DNA from 4 places in the Bradyrhizobium sp. Mp19 genome. Region 3 is predicted to be linked to each of the others. Evidence: predicted binding sites of a transcription regulator. Region 3 holds the regulator's gene; each other region holds the start of a gene.
What was found. The regulator HrcA, encoded in region 3, represses chaperone genes, less so after heat shock. The targets are predictions, from matches to a motif close to GTTAGCACTCNCNNNNNGNGAGTGCTAAC.

Region 1 (4,924 bases), on a different contig from region 3:
ATCATCTTCCTGCTTGGTGGCTTCAGCGGCCGCTTCGGCGGCTACGGCTACGGCTATGGCCACGGTGGGATGGGGGTCATCGGTACCATCCTGGTCATCCTCGTCGTATTGCTACTTCTGGGTCGGCTCTGACCCTCGCAGGGTCGGCTGTGTCGACCGGGCGCCTCCCAAAATATCCTTTCCCCGCGTACCGGGTCCCAACGAGCTCGACCAGCTGAAGCCGACAATGCCCGCCGATGAAGGGGTGTTTGTGCCTGCCTCGGTCCTGCTGCAGCGGCTGCACGACGAGGCACCGGCAAGATCGCTTTACCCTGGGCTGGCTGATGGGTCGCCTACACAAGCGCTCCTTCGGCCCTATTATGCCGCTGCTCGCTGTGGTCGCTATTGCACCGGATGTCTCGATCGTAGCCGGCCTGCTACTCATGATCCCCGCGTCCCAGATGATCGCGGTCTTCGGTCTAATCACGGGGGCGACCAACCAGGGCGGAGCTATGCACTTCCCAAAATCCAGTAACGGTGGGGTGAGTCCTGACTGGTTTGGTAACAATTCTCACCCGCCACCCGGCTGCAATGCAAAGTGCTGATTTTGAGATATTGCACAAGGCGTCCTCACGGAAATCCGTGAAACGGCGAGAATTCATCACGCTTCTCGGCGGCCGCTTTTTACTGATTCCTGCAAAAAAGGCCCAAGCATCTCTGCCGGGCCTTCGTTATTGTTGAGCTCTGAACGAGTAGGACTTAAAAATCCATACCACCCATGCCGCCACCTTGAGGCATGCCGCCACCGCCGGCGTTCTTCTTTGGCAATTCGGCCACCATGGCTTCGGTAGTGATCAGGAGCGCCGCAACAGAAGCCGCATTCTGAATCGCCACACGAACGACCTTGGTCGGGTCGATGATGCCCTTGGTGACCAGGTTGCCGTACTCGCCGGACTGGGAGTCAAAGCCGTAGCCATACTGATCCTTCTCCAGGATCTTGCCGACGATAACGGAGCCGTCCTCGCCAGCGTTGATCGCGATCTGGCGGGCCGGCGCAGACAGCGCCTTGCGCACGATCTCGACGCCGGTCTTCTGGTCATCGTTCTTGGTGCGCAGCCCCTTGAGATGCTCGGAAGCACGCAGCAGGGCGACGCCGCCGCCCGGCAGGATGCCTTCCTCGACGGCCGCGCGGGTCGCATGCATCGCGTCATCAACGCGATCCTTGCGCTCCTTCACCTCGACCTCGGTCGCGCCGCCGACGCGGATCACCGCGACGCCGCCCGCGAGTTTGGCAAGACGCTCCTGCAGCTTTTCACGGTCATAGTCCGAGGAGGTCTCCTCGATCTGCGCCTTGATCTGCGCCACCCGCGCCTCTATGTCGGCCTTCTTACCGGCGCCGCTGACGATGGTGGTGTTCTCCTTGTCGATCATCACCTTCTTGGCGCGACCGAGCATGTTGAGCGTGACGTTCTCGAGCTTGATGCCCAGATCTTCCGAGATCGCCTGGCCGCCGGTCAGGATCGCGATGTCCTGCAGCATGGCCTTGCGGCGATCGCCGAAGCCCGGAGCCTTCACGGCCGCGACCTTCAGACCGCCGCGGAGGCGGTTCACGACCAGGGTCGCGAGCGCTTCGCCCTCGACGTCTTCCGCGATAATCACAAGCGGCTTGCCACTCTGGACGACGGCTTCCAGCAGCGGAAGCAGTTCATTCAACTGAGATAGCTTCTTTTCGTGGATGAGGACGTAGGCGTCTTCCATTTCGGCGCGCATTTTGTCGGCGTTGGTGACGAAGTACGGCGAGATGTAGCCGCGGTCGAATTGCATCCCTTCGACGACCTCGAGTTCGGTCTCGAGCGACTTGGCTTCTTCAACCGTGATGACGCCCTCGTTGCCGACCTTCTTCATGGCGTCGGAGAGGAACTTGCCGATCTCCGCGTCGCCGTTGGCCGAGATGGTGCCGACCTGGGCGATCTCCTCGTTCGAGGTGACCTTCTTGGAGTTCTTCACGAGATCGGCGACCACGGCTTCCACCGCGAGGTCGATACCGCGCTTCAGGTCCATCGGGTTCATACCGGCGGCAACCGCCTTCGCGCCTTCACGGACGATCGCAGCCGCGAGCACGGTCGCGGTGGTGGTGCCATCGCCAGCTGCATCTGCCGATTTGGAGGCAACTTCTCGCACCATCTGCGCGCCCATGTTCTCGAACTTGTCCTCAAGCTCGATCTCCTTGGCGACGGTGACGCCGTCCTTGGTGATGCGGGGAGCGCCGAACGACTTGTCGAGCACGACGTTCCGGCCCTTGGGCCCCAGCGTGACCTTAACCGCATTGTTGAGAATTTCAACACCGCGCAACATCCTGTCGCGGGCGTCGACGCCGAACTTAACTTCTTTGGCCGACATAATGATCTCCGTTTTCAACTGGTCAGATCCAAGGACCGTGCGACTGGACGAGCCCTTAAGTGGCGGGACTTGAATTTGCAGGCCTCGTCCTTCGAGACGCGGGCTGCAGGGACGGCTCAGGATAAGGAAAATTGGCTGGCGTCTATGCGACCTTCTTCTTGGCGGCGGGCAGCTCAGTGAGAACGCCCATAATGTCGCTTTCCTTCATGATCAGTAGTTCCTGACCATCGAGCTTGACCTCGGTGCCTGACCACTTGCCGAACAGGACGCGGTCGCCAACCTTGAGATCGATGGGAATCAGTTTGCCGGATTCATCTCGGCCGCCTGGGCCAACCGCCGTGATCTCGCCCTGCGAAGGTTTTTCCTTGGCAGTGTCCGGAATGATGATGCCACCAGCGGTTTTGTCTTCGGCCTCAATGCGCTTGACCACAACGCGGTCGTGAAGCGGACGGAATTTCATGCTGTCCTCCTGTTTTCTTGTTGTTGTTGCTTTGGACGAAATGGCAGTCGTGGCCAGCGAGTGCTAATCAGCACATAAGCCGCCGCAAGGGGACGTACAAGACCGTCCCGAAACGATATTCTGCTCAGAGCAACACGAAATAGCTGCCAAGACCGCGGCGGCTAAGGATCCGGTGAAGGCCAGCTGTGTGGTGCGAAAGTCGTTGGACGCCGCATCATCAGATTTAAGAAAGCTTCCCATCGCGCAGGGGCATTGCGTTGTTCTCGACGTGCGCCAGAATGCGCCGGACGTCGGTCGCTTCTTGTGCAGCCATTCAGCGGTGCTTGTCGAGATCGAGTGGTGCGTCACTCACGAGGCGCGTCGGCATCAATGCGCTGAGCGTCAGCCAAATCGACCGGGTCGATGGAAATCCTCTCCACCGTTGAAGTGCGCGGCGGCGCCGCCGGCACCGTGATCATAGTGGCAACCCGGCGAAACGCCTCGAACGACAATCCTTCGATCATCTCCTCATCGGTGATGACCTCGTAGGCACCCGGAGGCAAGAGGCGGTCGACGCCCTTGATCCGGAAGGGATGCTTGAAGGTGACCGTTTCGCGTCGGGAGCGCATGGTCATGATCGGCTATCCTTCAGAAACGGCTTTGCATCGGCGCGATAGTGAAGCAATCCGTTTACAGTGCTCTTTGTGCCGAGATTAGCTAACTCTTTATCATGAGATGGCTGCGAAGTCACCAAACACAAGGCAATACACATCGCGGATTTGTTATAGATGCCGGCGGACGAAATGCTTGCTGATGCCAAGTGAAAAAATGCGAGTTGGCGATCGGCAAGCATCGCGACTCGGAGAGAAGAAATGCTATCTCGCAAATCTACCAGCCGAGATAGACTTGCAGCGGTCGGCTACAACCGTCATGGCGCGATGGGACGGTTCTGGCACGGTCTTCATCGTCACGCTCTTATGACGATGGTTGCTTACGCCTTCTTGCAGCACTTCCGCATTGCCAAGACGGGGCGCAAAAATGAAACGACGGCCACCACCTCAGCCCAACCTGCCAGCCGCGCGTCCCGCCATCGTCGCTCTCATTCTTCAGCCATCAGATCCGCGATACGGGTACTGCAGAACACAGGTCAGCGAAGAGCAAGGCGTGAACAAATCTGCCAAAGTCGTGTTAACGCCCACCCGAAGCACCTTTATGATCATGCAGGAAACGGGCGATCCGCGTCTTCAACACGGTGGCGTCGTGCGATTTGCCCGAGGCCGCGTGCTCGAAGAGCCTGCGCTGGACGTCAGTAGGCAGATCATTCCATTCGCTGACAAGGGCGGCACCCAGACATTCCAGGACTCTGCGCTCCACATCGCGCAAATCGCTGGCTTCATAGGGTAAAGGCCACGCCAACTCCTGCGCTCCGCCTTCCTCGTCCCAACGGTCGAGAGCGGTTGCCATTTCTTCTCCCGACCTTGGCCTTCGACCTTTCTTTTTGACCATTCTATATAGTCGCATATATCGGCATTAAGCGCCATTCGCTCGATCGCGGGGCGATCCGAAGCGCCAATCCTTCCAGTACCGAGAATGCCGCGGCCGCGGAACTCGGTAGTTCGCCCATCGGTTATTGCAGCGGTTTGTTCGCGCGGCGTACAGACTCAAGGCTCACCATGGATGTGATCGTTACACCGGCAGAGGGAGGCACGGTTTGGCAGCTGACGGACCTGCTCGGCCGCTCGATGGGGCGCATCACGGCAAGCGCTCCACGTCAGTTCATGATCCATCCGGAGGGCCACGCATCGGAAACTATGGCCGGCATACAGCAAGGGCCGCACGCCTCGCTCGACGCCGCACTGGCTGAGATCGAGAGGCACACCCGGGGCGTCTGCCGTCGAAATCCTGGCGAAGATCAGCTTTAGACAGCGCCCAACAATCCAGATCGTCGGCAGAGTATCCTATATTTACTGCGGGAAGATCTATATGTTTTACAGGTAACGCCCGCCCAGATTGCCTGATGACGGGACCGTCAGTTCCGGTAGAAGGAATTGTGGATTTTCGCGCGAGGACCGAGCGAATGTGGGCTCCGGCGGATGTCACCGCCGA
Region 2 (4,924 bases), on a different contig from region 3:
GAGCAGGCGATGGGCGAGGTTGTGATGCCGGAGCCGGATGTTTCCAGCGGCGCCGATCTCGGTCCGATGCATCGCGAGATCATGGCCGAGCTTCGCTCGATCCGCGCCCAGATGGCCGCAGCGCCGGCACAGCGCACCGGCGACAGCGTCGATGCCGCGGTCGCCCGCGAAGTCGCCGAGACCCACGCACTGCTCGAGACCTACCGCGCGCAGGTCGAACAGTGCGAGAAGCTCAAGGTCGAGCTCGACCTGATCCACGACGCGATCAGCCGCACCAAGCGCGAGATCGCCGTGCTGCACGGCAAGAGCTTCAACGGCGAGGAGATGGCCAAGGTCAATGGCGAACTCGGCGCCGTGGTCGGCGGCACCGAACAGGCGACCCAGCAGATCCTCGAGGCGGTGGAGGCGATCGACCAGGCCGCGAGCGCGCTCGCGAACAACGTCACGCCCGACCAGCAGAAGCGGCTCAGCGAAGATATTCAGGAGCGCGTGGTCTCGATCTTCGAGGCCTGCAACTTCCAGGACCTCACCGGCCAGCGCATCAGCAAGGTGATGCAGACGATGAAGTTCATCGAACAGCACATCAACGAGATGATGAACATCTGGGGCGGCGTCGACGCCATCAAGTCGCACGTGCCGGCGATCGTCGACACGCGCGAGGGCGATGCCCGCCTGCTCAACGGCCCGAAGCTCGACGGCGACGCCGGCCACGCCTCGCAGGACGACATCGACGCGATGTTCAACTGAGCTTTGTCTGATCAAACGAAAAACGCCGGCCCGAGGGCCGGCGGTTTTGTTTGAAGCATGGCTCAGCACGGCGTCAAGCGGGTATCATCCGCAAGACCGCTCCGTGGCGTGCATGATCGTCACCAAATGTCCCATGCGAAGACTTCAGGGCCTTTGACATGGATCAAGTCTTGTCGAGGCGAGCGAGAACCGAGGCAGAGCCGCTCTCGACCGCATGCAGTTTGTGCCAATGCTGCAGTTGGAAATTGACTGGTAGATCTGGCGTCGCTGACGCATAATGTGCATGAGGGAAATTCGTCATGCGCATGCCGGGAGCCAACATTGGGTGCCGGTTGCATCGGACTTCCGGAGTGAATCCGGTCGCCCCCGAACGGGGATTTGTGCGTCCGCTCAACACACAGTCACAATTCTGCAGCCGCTCGCTGCACGCATCACAAGAACTCAGGCTCGCTGTTCGCAGACGCTGCGTGAGCACCATACCGTCCTTGACGCCGTGACGGTCAGCGGCGGGCTCAATTCATTCGCGCGCATTGCGCCTTGTATCACTGATTGGGGGGAGCCACTGGAGTACTCAACACTGGAGATTGAACATGACGCAAGGAATTGTCAGGAATACTGCAATTGCGCTCTCGACTTTCGCTTGTGCGACACTGTTCTCCGTCACCTGGTCTGAGCAGGGCGGCATTTCGGCTTCGGTCGAAAGCGCCCAGGCGCGTGTGGGCCGACCGCTGACGCCCGTGAGCGTCGCGGGCGTTGCGCGTCGCCAAACCCGGCGCGCCGCGTACGGATACGGGGTTGGCGCGGGTGTCGCCGCTACGGCAGCCGTCGCCGCAGCGGCCGCTACCGCGCCGGCCTATTCCGGCTGGGGCACAAACGATTGGACCAATTCGTATGCCGCCCAGACGGATCCCTACTTTGGCCAGCCCTACTATCCGGCACGAGCCTACCAAAGGATCAGTCCGTATTACGGATACGCCGGATGGACGGAGTACAAGGCAGCTAATGGCATCGGCTGCGAACCTGGCACGATGACGAAGATGGCTGACGGCCGCATGTACGTCTGCCAGTGACGTCGGCGCAACGGCGCTCCAGGAGGGCGGCTCGTTGAGCCGTCCTCATCTTGATGAGGCAAATCGATCTCACGGAGCGACGGGTCGCGCCCGCCGTTGATCTACGTCAACGTCACCTCCCCCTTGCCGCTGAAGATAACCTTGGGCCGCATCTGAAGCGGCGCCATCACCTTTCGGTTCGCGTGCGATGAGGAGGATCACCATGCGTCGGACGAACATTCTCTCGACCAGGTCCGTGACGCTTGCGGGCGTTGCGGCGAGCCTCATGTTGGGGATCGCCGGTGTCGCCGTCAGTTCAGCACCGGCCAAGGCCGTGGTTTACTGCACCTATGTCGGTTATCCGCAGGGTTGCGTGGCGAGGGCGGGCGTCGTGCTCAGGCCGCGTCCGGTGGCGCGCGCCGCGGTCCGTCACAATGCGGGCGGCAACCTGAATGGCGGCGTCAATCGGGTTGGCGTGCGGCGATAAGACCGTTGTTTGCGGGTCACGACTTTCAAACGGGAGGAGGCCTCGCGGCCGCCGTCCTGTCGAGGGCCGATGCTTCGCATCCGCTATGGCGCGCCGGATGAATGGGTGTCGCCGCACACGCGGATCGCGAGAGGATCACTCGCGAAGAGAGACCCCTCACCCGGATTGCATCTGGCGATGCAAGCCGACCTCTCCCACAGGGGGAGAGGTGCGCCGACTGTGCGGCCCTATGTCGGCAGATAGCTCGAAGTCCCGCCGTTACGCCCTCGGGGCGCAGCGGACATAGACCATGTTGCCGTAGCGGACCCCGGCGTCCTTGTCGACGAAGCGGGTGATCATGACGCGGCCGTCGAACGAAACGATCTCGCGGTCCTGCTCGCCGGGCGTCGGTCCTGGCGGGCCGATATAGTTCTTGCCGCTCGGGGAACCCTTCAGCCGCAGTTCCTGCGGGGTGGCCTGGTCGGCCAGATGCATGATGACGCCGCCGTTCTGGCCGGCGCCGATCACGTAAGGCTGCTTGCACTGGCCGCGCGCGGCGGCCTCGGTGCGGGCGCGGTCGGCGGGATTCTGGAACGAGGCGAGACCCCAGCGGCCGACGATCTCGTCGGCGCGGATGCTTGCGGGCATTTCGGGGGCTACGCCCGGCTCGGCTGGCGCCGGCTCAGGATTCGACGACAACGACGGCAGGCTCATGCTGCCGCACGCCCCCAAGAGTGTCGTCAGCGCCGAAACAGCCGCGAACCGTGCGACCAATCGCGCGTTGAGTGACCTGATCATATGCATCCCCCGACTATGTCCCGGCCGCACCCGTCCTGCAGCCAAGCGTAAAACTTAAGGCGGAGCAATGACGTCTGACAAAATTACGTCATCGCTACGATTTGGTTTCTGGTCCACCATCCTATATTGGCCTCACCAAGGCCTTAACCCGTTTGCTTGACAGAAACTGCGCCAAGCCATATTTCCCGGCCCACAATTAGCACTCTCGCACCACGATTGCTAAGAGCGCCGGGCGTCCTGCCCTGCGCCGACCGGCCGGCATCCAACGCCGGTCCCGATGAACCGGACCTGAAACCGAGCCTCCAAGAGGGAACGTCATGGCTAAATCCACCTTCCGCCCCCTGCACGACCGCGTCGTGGTCAAGCGTATCGATGCCGAGGAGAAGTCCAAGGGCGGCATCATCATTCCCGACTCGGCCAAGGAGAAGCCGTCCCAGGGCGAGATCGTCGCCGTCGGCCCGGGTGGCCGCGACGAGGCCGGCAAGCTGATCCCGATCGACCTCAAGGTCGGCGACCGCGTGCTGTTCGGCAAATGGTCGGGCACCGAGGTCAAGCTCGACAACCAGGAACTCCTGATCATGAAGGAGTCCGACATCATGGGCGTGCTGGCGTAACGCCTTGGACTCCGAGGGCCGCCGCGCCCTCCGCTGTCATGCCCGGGCAGAAGCGCGTCTTCGCGCTAGATGACCCGGGCATCCATCAATCTTCTGAAGCGATGGATTGCCGGGTCATCTGGCACGAAGACGCACTTCGTGCTTTCGCCCGGCAATGACGAGAAAAACGAGCGACAAGCAATCCACAGACATTCCAGGAGTTCAAATCAATGGCTGCCAAGGACGTAAAATTCGCCGGAGAGGCCCGCGACCGCATGCTGCGCGGTGTCGACGTGCTCGCCAACGCCGTGAAGGTGACGCTCGGCCCGAAGGGCCGCAACGTCGTCATCGAGAAGAGCTTCGGCGCTCCCCGCATCACCAAGGACGGCGTCACCGTCGCCAAGGAGATCGAGCTCGACGACAAGTTCGAGAACATGGGCGCGCAGATGCTGCGCGAGGTCGCTTCCAAGACCAACGACACCGCCGGTGACGGCACCACCACCGCGACCGTGCTGGCGCAGGCCATCGTCCGCGAGGGCGCCAAGTCGGTCGCCGCCGGCATGAACCCGATGGACCTGAAGCGCGGCATCGACACCGCGGTCGCGGCCGTGATCAAGGACATCGAGAAGCGCGCCAAGCCGGTCGCCTCCTCGTCCGAAGTCGCCCAGGTCGGCACCATCTCGGCCAATGGCGATGCCGCGATCGGCAAGATGATCGCGCAGGCGATGCAGAAGGTCGGCAACGAGGGCGTGATCACCGTCGAGGAGAACAAGTCGCTCGAGACCGAGGTCGACATCGTCGAGGGCATGAAGTTCGACCGCGGCTACCTCAGCCCCTACTTCATCACCAACGCCGAGAAGATGACCGCCGAGCTCGAGGATGCCTACATCCTGCTGCACGAGAAGAAGCTGTCCGGCCTGCAGTCCATGCTGCCGGTGCTGGAAGCCGTGGTGCAGTCGGGCCGCCCGCTGCTGATCCTCGCCGAGGACGTCGAGGGCGAGGCGCTGGCGACCCTGGTCGTCAACCGCCTGCGCGGCGGGCTCAAGGTCGCCGCCGTCAAGGCGCCGGGCTTCGGCGATCGCCGCAAGGCGATGCTGGAGGACATCGCGATCCTGACCGGTGGTCAGCTGATCTCCGACGACCTCGGCATGAAGCTCGAGAGCGTCACGATCAACATGCTCGGCCGCGCCGGCAAGATCGTGATCGACAAGGAGAACACCACGATCGTCAAGGGCGCCGGCAAGAAGAAGGACATCGACGCCCGCGTTGGC
Region 3 (4,924 bases):
CGTCATCTCGCCGAAGGTCCGCGCGTAGCCGTCGGGCAGGAAGGCCGGATCGTAGCCGAAGCCGGCAGTGCCACGCGGCGGCCAGACCAGGGTTCCATCGACGCGGGCCTCGACCTCCTCGAGATGGTCGTCGGGCCAGGCCACGCACAACGCCGAGACGAAGTGCGCCTTGCGCCGGTCCGGTGCGGTGGCGCCGCGTTCCTGCAGCAGCCGCTCGATCCGCGTCATCGCCGCCATGAAATCCTTGCCCTCGCCGGCCCAGCGCGCCGAGTAGATCCCGGGCGCGCCGTCGAGCGCGTCGACCACGATGCCGGAATCGTCGGCGAAGGCGGGCAGTCCGGTCGCCTTCGCTGCCGCGATCGCCTTGATCGCCGCGTTGGCGCGAAAACTGTCGCCGGTCTCCTCGGGCTCGGCAAGGTCAAGCTCGCCCGCCGACACCACCTCCACGCCGTGCGGCGCCAGCAGTTCCCGCATCTCGGCAAGCTTGCCGGGATTATGGGTGGCGATGACGAGCCTTCCGGTGATTCGGCGGTGCATGACCAATCTGACTACGCCACCGCGATCTTTTGCAAGTCGACCAGACGCGCGACACCTTTGCGCGCCAGCGCCATCAGCGCCAGGAACTCACCTTCCGAGAACGGCGTCTTCTCGGCGGTGCCCTGCACCTCGATGATCCGGCCGTCGCCGGTCATGACGAAATTGGCGTCGGTGTCGGCTTCGGAATCCTCGGCATAGTCGAGATCGAGCACCGGCGTGCCCTGGTAGATGCCGCAGGAGATCGCCGCCACATTGTCGCGCAACACATTGGTCTTCAGCATGTTGCGGGTCTTCATCCAGTTGATGCAGTCGGCCAGCGCCACCCAGGCACCGGTGATCGAGGCGGTGCGGGTGCCGCCGTCGGCCTGGATGACGTCGCAATCGACCGTGATCTGGCGCTCGCCGAGCGCCTCGAGATCGACGGCCGCGCGCAGCGAGCGGCCGATCAGCCGCTGGATCTCGACCGTCCGGCCGCCCTGCTTGCCGGCCGAGGCCTCGCGGCGGGTGCGTTCCAGGGTGGCACGCGGCAGCATGCCGTATTCGGCAGTGACCCAGCCGCGGCCCTGGCCCTTCAGCCACGGCGGCAACCGCTCTTCCAGCGTCGCGGTCACCAGCACATGGGTGTCGCCGAACCTCACCATGCAGGAACCTTCGGCATATTTGACGACGCCGCGTTCCAGCGACACGGGACGCAGTTCATCGGGTGCACGGCGGCTTGGCCGCATGAAATCCTCCAGAAATCCGAGAAAATTGGCTGGCCGTGCTTGTAGGAGGGGGAAGGGGCAGCGGCAAGGGTTTTCGGCCCCGGCAGGGTCCTGTACGACGGGGCCGAATGCATGCTTGTCATCGGCCCCTCGGATCGACAAATTATGCAGTAATTGTGAGGGACTGGAGTGTGACTCACCACGATCCGATTGGCCTGATCGCGCCGCATGCCGGGCTCGCCCAGCTCAACGAGCGTTCGCGCGACATTTTTCGTCAAATCGTCGAAAGCTATCTTGCGACCGGCGAGCCGGTCGGTTCGCGCAACATTTCGCGCCTGATCGCATTACCGCTGTCGCCGGCCTCGGTCCGCAACGTGATGTCGGATCTCGAGCAGCTCGGCCTGATCTATGCGCCGCACACCTCCGCCGGCCGGTTACCGACCGAACTCGGGCTGCGCTTCTTCGTCGACGCGCTGATGCAGGTCGGCGACCTCACCGAGGCCGAGCGTCAATCGATCCAGACCCAGCTTGCGGCCGTCGGCCGCGCGCAATCCGTCGAGGCCGCGCTTGGCGAAGCCCTGACGCGGCTGTCGGGGCTGACGCGCGCCGCGGCGGTGGTGCTGACGCAAAAGTCGAATGCGCGGCTGAAGCACATCGAGTTCGTGCGGTTGGAGCCGGAGAAGGCGCTGGTCGTGCTGGTCGGCGAAGACGGCCAGGTCGAAAACCGCGTGCTGGCGCTGCCGCCGGGTGTTCCATCCTCGGCCTTGACCGAGGCGACCAACTTCCTCAATGCGCGGATTCGCGGCCGGACGCTGGCTGAAGCGCGGCTCGAGCTCGAGACGGCATTGACGCAAAACCGCGCCGAGCTCGATCAGCTCACGCAAAAGGTGGTCGCGGCGGGCATCGCGAGCTGGTCCGGCGGCGAGAACGAGGACCGCCAGCTGATCGTGCGCGGTCACGCCAATCTGCTCGAGGACCTGCATGCGCTCGACGATCTCGAGCGCATCAAATCGCTGTTCGACGATCTCGAAACCAAGCGCGGCGTGATCGATCTGCTCGGCCGCGCCGAACGCGGCGAGGGCGTGCGGATCTTCATCGGCTCGGAGAACAAGCTGTTCTCGCTGTCGGGTTCCTCGACCATCATCGCGCCCTACGGCGACGCCCAGGGCCGGATCGTGGGCGTCCTCGGCGTGATCGGACCGACGCGGCTGAACTACGCGCGGGTGATCCCGACCGTCGATTATGCGGCGCGCATCGTCAGCAAGATGCTGGGCGGCTGACCGGAGGGCGATTTCGCTTTCATTTGACGGGTTTTCTTCACCCAAGCCGGAGATCCCAGTTCCCGAGACCGGTATGTTGCGCTTGATTTTCGCCGCCCAAAGCACGATATCCCGGCAAGCAATCCCCAAGATTTGAACCGACGCGAGTTTTCGAGAAGGCAAGCCATGACCGATCCGAACCGGGCCAATGACAACACCGAGAATTCGGCGCCGACGGGTGAGCCCGTGGTCTCGAAGCCCTACATCATGCCTGACGAGCCCGAGGCCGGATCGGCCGAGGCGCTGACCAAGGAACTCGCCGAGGCGCGCGACCGCACGCTGCGCACGCTGGCCGAGATGGAGAATCTCCGCCAGCGCACCCGCCGCGAGGTCGCCGACGCCAAGACCTACGGCATCACCGGCTTTGCCCGCGACGTGCTCGATATCGCCGACAACCTGCAGCGCGCGCTCGATGCGGTGCCGGCCGAGACCAAGGAAGCCGCCGATCCCGGCCTGAAGGCGCTGATCGAAGGCGTCGAGCTGACCGAACGTTCGCTGCTCAACGCGCTAGAGAAGAACGGCGTCAAGAAGTTCGACCCGATCGGCGAGAAGTTCGATCCGAACTTCCAGCAGGCGATGTTCGAGGTGCCTGATCCGTCGGTGCCGTCGGGCACCGTGGTGCAGGTCGTGCAGGCCGGTTACATGATCGGCGAGCGCATCCTGCGCCCGGCCCTGGTCGGCGTCTCCAAGGGCGGCGCCAAGGCCGCCCCGACCGCCGACATCACTGCCTGATCCCGGCTGCCTGTTTGTGAGCTCGCGGATTGCGCGGGCTCACGGTCGCGGCTTTTCGTGTGCCTTCGGCCAATAGGTGCCGAAGCTCCAGAGATTTCCTTCCGGATCGCGGCAGGCGAAGTCGCGGCTGCCATAGTCGGTGTCTCGCAGTTCCATCTCGATCTTGGCGCCGGCAGCCTTGACCTTCGCGTGCAGCGCGTCGGGATCGTCGACGGCGATATAGATCGAGTCCGTGCGACGGTTGTCGAGGTCGCCGACCAGCCGGCCATATGCGTCGTCACGGCTCTGGCCCAGCATCAGCATCGAGGATCCATAGGCGAGCTCGGCGTGATGGATCACGCCGCCATCGCGGTAGACGACGTGTTCGGTGAACCCAAGCACCGTCGTGAGCCAATTGGTCATCGCCTCGGCGTCCTTGCAGCGCAGGGTCGGATAGATGCGGGGCGGTTCGATGTCGTGCGTCATGGTCGCTCACCTCCTTGGCTGACGGCGCCATCCTGCACGAGGCAACGCGGCCTCGGCTTGAAGGTTTGTTACCAGTCTGCCAGCCCATCGCCGGCGTGAACCAGCCGGCGGTCGGTCAGCGCCTGGCGGCGCGCCCAGGCGGTTGGCGGTTCGCCCGCGAACTCGACGAACTCGCGGGCGAGATGGGCCTGATCGGCATAGCCGCTTTCCGCCGCGATCCCCGCCCAGCCAAGCGCGGCGCCGCTTTGTGCCAGCCGGCTCGCCCGGTGAAACCGCATCATGCGCGCCAGCGATTTGGGGGCGAGGCCGAGCTCGGACCGAAACCGGCCGGCCAGATGCTTGCGGCTCCAGCCGATCTCATCGGCCAGTGCCGTGATGCTGACAGCACCGGCCGAACGCGCCAGTTTTCGATAGGCGAACGTGACTTCGGGAGACGGCATGTGGCCGGCGCGGCGCAGCACGAACGCCTCGATCAGGTCGAAGCGGCGCTGCCAGCACGCCACGGCGCCGAGCTGCTCGCGCAGACGACGGCCATCATGGCCGAGCACATCGTCGATATCGACCATGCGCCCGACCAGGTCGGTCACGGCGCCGCCGAAGAAGCTGTAGGCGCCGAGCGGGGTGAAATCGACCTGCACGCAGGCAGCGTGGCCGTCGGACTCGATGTAGACAGGCCCGGCATGCAGGCCGGCGGCGAAGCTGAGCTGACGATCGGCCGCGCCGGGCTCGCGCGACAGCGCGATCAGGAACGGCGAGCCGAAACTGATGATCAGCGGGACGATCAGCGGCGCGGTCTGCCGTTGTGCGAACCGGCCCGTCGCGGTCTCGCGATAACCGGTGATCCGGACGATCAGGCCCGCCAGGCGCGGCGATGGCAGGCGCTGCGCGAGATCGAATGCAAGGGGTGACGCAGGCTCGGCCATGCGGATCTCGCGAGGCAGCGTCCTACGCGATATCCGAGGACTGGATACGCTTGACGCCGGCCTTGGCCATGTCGTCCCAGGCCTTGGCGAGCGATCCCTGGGTGTCGATGCCGCGGCAGGCATCTTCCACCACATAGGTCTCGAAGCCGGCCTTGCGCGCATCGAGCGCGGTCCATGCCACGCAGAAATCGGTGGCGAGCCCGGCCACGAAAACCCGCTCGACGTTGCGCGCCTTGAGATAGGC
Region 4 (4,924 bases), on a different contig from region 3:
GTGGACGGGCGTAAGGCTCGCGGTCCTGTTGCAGGAAGCAGGCGTCGATCCGAAGGCCAAATGGATTTTAGCCGAAGGTGCAGATGCTGCCGGCATGAGCCGCAGCATACCGTTGGCGAAAGCGATGGATGACGCATTGATTGCTCTCTACCAGAACGGTGAGCGCGTGAGGCCATCCAACGGCTATCCGATGCGACTCCTGCTGCCGGGATACGAAGGCAACATGAATGTGAAATGGCTCCGGCGCATCAAGCTGACCGAAGGACCGACGATGACCAAGGACGAGACATCGAAGTACACGATCACCTTGCCCGACGGGAAATCCCTTCAGTTTGTGCTTCCCCAGGAAGGAAAGTCGGTGATCACGCAGCCTTCACCAGGGCTAACTATGAAGGAGCCCGGCCTTTATGAAATCTCGGGCCTTGCCTGGTCGGGCTATGGCAAGATCACCAAGGTTGAGGTCTCGGCTGACGGCGGCAAAAGCTGGGCAAACGCGGCGCTGCAGCCGCCAGTGCTATCGAAGGCGTTGACGCGCTTCCGCATGCCGTGGCGGTGGAATGGCGGGCCAGCCGTCCTGCAAAGCCGCGCCACCGACGAGTCTGGTTACGTGCAGCCGACGCGCGAGAAGATGATCGCCGCGCGCGGCAACCGGACGATCTATCACGCCAACGCCATCACGACGTGGGCCGTTTCCGACAAAGGCGAGGTGAAGCATGTCTACGCGTAGCGCTCTCCTCGTCGCCGCCTCAGGTCTTGCCATGGCTTCGGCCGTCGCATTCGCGGCTGAAAGCCCAAACTTCGGACGGGCGGCAACACCGGAGGAAATTGCCTCTTGGGACATCAGCATTGGTCCAGACGGCGTCGGCTTGCCGCCTGGCAGCGGGACCCCAAAGCAAGGTGAAGCCGTGTACGCGGCAAAATGCACCGCCTGCCATGGCGAGAAAGGAGCCGGGAAGCCCAACGATCAGCTCGTGGGCGGACAAGGAACGCTTCCCGGTGACAAGCCTCCGGTCAAAACCGTGGGAAGCTTCTGGCCCTATGCCACGACAGTCTTCGACTATGTGCGGCGAGCGATGCCATATAACGAATCGAAGTCGTTGACCAATGACGAAGTTTATGCGGTCGTCGCTTATATCCTGAACCTCAACGGCATCATTGCAGACAACGACACCATGGATGCGCAGACACTGCAAAAGGTGAAAATGCCGAACCGGAATGGATTTGTGACGTTTTCGCGCGGAAAATAAAGCTGCCTGAATGTCTGGGTCTGGCCCATCGCGACATCTTGCGTTGCCGCACGAACTTGGTCGCTATCGGGGCAAAGCGGACGTAGAGTCACGCTGACGGTTTTATGGGTACACGGCCTGGAAAATCGTCATGCCCGGACTTGACCCGGACATCCATCGACCAAGCAGAATCTTTCGAAGCAAGCTGGATGGCCGGGTCAAGCCCGGCCATGACGACTGCGCTAGAGCCTACGCTTTCAGCTCCACCGTCTTGAACTCAGCCGGCAGGATCACCTCCAGCAGTTCGACGTCGTCGGAGTAGTCCAGGATCATGTGCCGGATGCGCGGCGGCTGGGTCCAGGCGCTACCTTGCTGCATCAGCGTCTCGCCCTCGCCTTCCATGTAGGTCTTCACCCAGCCCTTGAGCACATAGACCATCTGGAAATCGACGTCGTGGAAGTGCAGCTTCGACACTTCATCGGGATTGCACGGTCCCTGCAGCCGGATGACGTGTGCCTGCGCGAGGCCATGCGAGGCGGCGGCGATGCCGAGGTCGCGGTATTTGGCGTAGGCGCGCAGCCCGTCGGCCTTGAAGTCCTCTTCGCGGTGATGACTGATCGCGACGCGCTGCTTCGGCCGTGCCCTGGTTCCAGCTTTCGGCGCGCTCTTCTTGGCCGCCGAGACGCGGCCTTTCGACTTGATGGTCTTGCGCGCGGACGATTTCGCGGACGTCTTCTTGGCGCCGGCGCCGAGCCCCGACCATTTCTTCTTCACCGCGGTCTTGGCTGCCGATCTTGATGCCGTCTTCTTGGCCATTGTTCGCCTCCCGTCTTCTTGTGACAGACGAAGGCTAACACAAGTCGCGCGCCGCGAGGCGAGCAAAGGCGCAAGCCGCGCCCCGCCGCTTTGCGGATCAATGCAGCCGGAACACGCCGTCGACGGCACGCAACTCGGCCGGCTTGACCAGCTTGGAATGCGCCACCGTCACCGAAAACAGCGGGCCTTCGAGCTTCGCCTGCCAGAACGCGAGGAAATCCTGCAGCGCCGGGAATTTCGGAAACAGGTCGTAGTTCTGCCAGACATAGGTCTGCAGCAACGAGGGGTGATCCGGCATCCGATAGAGGATTTGCGCCGTCGTCAGCCCGTACCCCAGCAACTGCTTCCGGAAATCGTCGGAAACAACCCCACCAACTCGCGAGACCATGCCAACCTCCTGTGACGGAGCGCATTCACGTGGTGGCCGACCTCCCCCGCCGGACCACCGGCAATGGATGCGCTCACATGAGAGAAATGTGACGCACGCGACTAACCCATCTCAAGCCCAAATGTTTAATAGGTTGTTGAAATTTCTTGCGTTGGCAGCAGCTTACCGCATCTGCTAATAGCCCCGGCGACCTCTTCCGGGCGGCATTAAGGATGCCGAAATGATCTCGGCATCCTTTTGGCAGGCGGCACTCACGAGTGCCAATTTTTCTGCTAGAGGCACTTGCCCGCCGCCAAGGCTTGGCCTATCTCCTGCCCAGCCAGTCTGGCACTCGCTGGATTGGACTGCTAACTCTCCAAAAATCTACAGCATCTACAAATGTTTAGGAGGACTGCATGAAATTCCGTCCGCTTCACGACCGCGTCGTGGTCAAGCGTATCGACGCCGAAGAGAAGTCTGCTGGCGGCATCATCATTCCGGACAGCGCCAAGGAAAAGCCCTCGCAGGGCGAAGTGACCGCCGTCGGCCCGGGCGGCCGCGACGAAGCTGGCAAGCTGATCCCGATCGACCTCAAGGTCGGCGACCGCGTGCTGTTCGGCAAGTGGTCCGGCACCGAGGTCAAGATCGACGGCGAAGACCTGCTGATCATGAAGGAAAGCGACATCATGGGCGTCCTCGACGTCCCCGCTTCCAAGAAGAAGGCGGCCTAAGCGCCTCCCTCCCTCCCAGGTTAAATCTCTCAAGGAAAAATTCAGATGGCAGCTAAAGAAGTCAAATTCTCCGTCGAGGCGCGCGACAAGATGCTGCGCGGCGTCGACATCCTCGCCAACGCGGTGAAGGTCACCCTCGGTCCGAAGGGCCGCAACGTGGTGCTCGAAAAGTCGTTCGGCGCTCCCCGCATCACCAAGGACGGCGTCACCGTCGCCAAGGAGATCGAGCTCGAGGACAAGTTCGAGAACATGGGCGCCCAGATGGTGCGCGAAGTCGCCTCCAAGTCCGCTGACGCGGCCGGCGACGGCACCACCACTGCGACCGTGCTCGCGGCTGCGATCGTGAAGGAAGGCGCCAAGTCGGTCGCCGCCGGCATGAACCCGATGGACCTCAAGCGCGGTATCGACCTCGCGGTCGAAGCCGTCGTTGCGGACCTCCAGAAGAACTCGAAGAAGGTCACCTCGAACGAGGAGATCGCCCAGGTCGGCACCATTTCGGCCAACGGCGATGCCGAGATCGGCAAGTTCCTCTCCGACGCCATGAAGAAGGTCGGCAATGAGGGCGTGATCACGGTCGAGGAAGCCAAGTCGCTCGAGACCGAACTCGACGTCGTCGAGGGCATGCAGTTCGACCGCGGCTACATCTCGCCCTACTTCGTCACCAACGCCGACAAGATGCGCGTTGAGATGGACGACGCCTACATCCTCATCAACGAGAAGAAGCTCTCGTCGCTGAACGAGCTGCTGCCGCTGCTCGAGGCCGTGGTGCAGACCGGCAAGCCGCTGGTCATCGTCGCCGAGGACGTCGAAGGCGAAGCCCTCGCCACCCTCGTCGTCAACCGCCTGCGTGGCGGCCTGAAGGTCGCGGCCGTCAAGGCTCCGGGCTTCGGCGATCGCCGCAAGGCCATGCTGCAGGACATCGCGATCCTGACCGGCGGCCAGGCCATCTCGGAAGACCTCGGCATCAAGCTCGAGAACGTCACGCTGCAGATGCTCGGTCGCGCCAAGAAGGTGATGATCGACAAGGAGAACACCACGATCGTCAACGGCGCCGGCAAGAAGGCCGACATCGACGCCCGCGTTGCCCAGATCAAGGCGCAGATCGAGGAGACCACTTCGGACTACGACCGTGAGAAGCTGCAGGAGCGTCTCGCCAAGCTCGCAGGCGGCGTCGCGGTGATCCGCGTCGGCGGCGCGACCGAGGTCGAGGTGAAGGAGCGCAAGGATCGCGTTGATGACGCGATGCACGCGACCCGCGCGGCTGTCGAGGAAGGCATCGTCCCGGGCGGCGGCGTCGCCCTGCTCCGTGCGTCCGAGCAGCTCAAGGGCCTGCGCACCAAGAACGACGACCAGAAGACCGGCGTCGAGATCGTGCGCAAGGCGCTGTCGGCTCCCGCTCGCCAGATCGCGATCAACGCCGGTGAAGACGGTTCGGTCATCGTCGGCAAGATTCTGGAGAACAAGGCCTACAACTACGGCTTCGACTCCCAGACCGGCGACTATGCCGACCTCGTCAAGAAGGGCATCATCGACCCGACCAAGGTCGTCCGCACCGCGATCCAGAACGCTGCCTCGGTTGCCGCGCTCCTGATCACCACGGAAGCGATGGTTGCCGAGCTGCCGAAGAAGAACGCTGGCGGCCCCGCGATGCCTCCGGGCGGCGGCATGGGCGGCATGGACTTCTAAGGCGACGAAGTCGTCCCGGACGCGGTGCAGCGCAAAGCGGTGCACCGCAGAGCCGGGATCTCGCTCAGCGAAAACGGAATGCAGAACCCCGGCAGCGA

Region 1: a site for HrcA is predicted at 2,879-2,907, ahead of QJT82_RS06545 (co-chaperone GroES). Genes of this name have one in related genera too.
Region 2: a site for HrcA is predicted at 3,256-3,284, ahead of QJT82_RS17910 (co-chaperone GroES). Genes of this name have one in related genera too.
Region 4: a site for HrcA is predicted at 2,754-2,782, ahead of QJT82_RS22710 (co-chaperone GroES). Genes of this name have one in related genera too.

Annotation. Positions count from the first base shown of each region.
Region 1 is NZ_JASAUT010000003.1:341,539-346,462, forward strand. It holds gene QJT82_RS06535 (DUF3309 family protein) at 1-132, shown strand, start outside; gene groL (chaperonin GroEL) at 739-2,379, opposite strand; gene QJT82_RS06545 (co-chaperone GroES) at 2,522-2,839, opposite strand; gene QJT82_RS06550 (hypothetical protein) at 3,184-3,453, opposite strand; partial or broken gene QJT82_RS06555 (IS701 family transposase) at 3,586-3,978, shown strand; gene QJT82_RS06560 (hypothetical protein) at 4,007-4,282, opposite strand; gene QJT82_RS06565 (hypothetical protein) at 4,492-4,740, shown strand.
Region 2 is NZ_JASAUT010000014.1:75,225-80,148, reverse strand. It holds gene QJT82_RS17930 (protein phosphatase CheZ) at 1-747, shown strand, start outside; gene QJT82_RS17925 (hypothetical protein) at 1,338-1,817, shown strand; gene QJT82_RS17920 (hypothetical protein) at 2,005-2,283, shown strand; gene QJT82_RS17915 (hypothetical protein) at 2,542-3,060, opposite strand; gene QJT82_RS17910 (co-chaperone GroES) at 3,378-3,674, shown strand; gene groL (chaperonin GroEL) at 3,884-4,924, shown strand, end outside.
Region 3 is NZ_JASAUT010000022.1:19,357-24,280, forward strand. It holds gene rdgB (RdgB/HAM1 family non-canonical purine NTP pyrophosphatase) at 1-537, opposite strand, end outside; gene rph (ribonuclease PH) at 549-1,262, opposite strand; gene hrcA (heat-inducible transcriptional repressor HrcA) at 1,433-2,521, shown strand; gene grpE (nucleotide exchange factor GrpE) at 2,687-3,292, shown strand; gene QJT82_RS23195 (VOC family protein) at 3,332-3,757, opposite strand; gene QJT82_RS23200 (helix-turn-helix domain-containing protein) at 3,826-4,680, opposite strand; gene pncA (bifunctional nicotinamidase/pyrazinamidase) at 4,703-4,924, opposite strand, start outside.
Region 4 is NZ_JASAUT010000021.1:62,065-66,988, reverse strand. It holds gene soxC (sulfite dehydrogenase) at 1-727, shown strand, start outside; gene QJT82_RS22725 (cytochrome c) at 714-1,247, shown strand; gene QJT82_RS22720 (cupin domain-containing protein) at 1,476-2,042, opposite strand; gene QJT82_RS22715 (usg protein) at 2,140-2,430, opposite strand; gene QJT82_RS22710 (co-chaperone GroES) at 2,826-3,140, shown strand; gene groL (chaperonin GroEL) at 3,186-4,826, shown strand.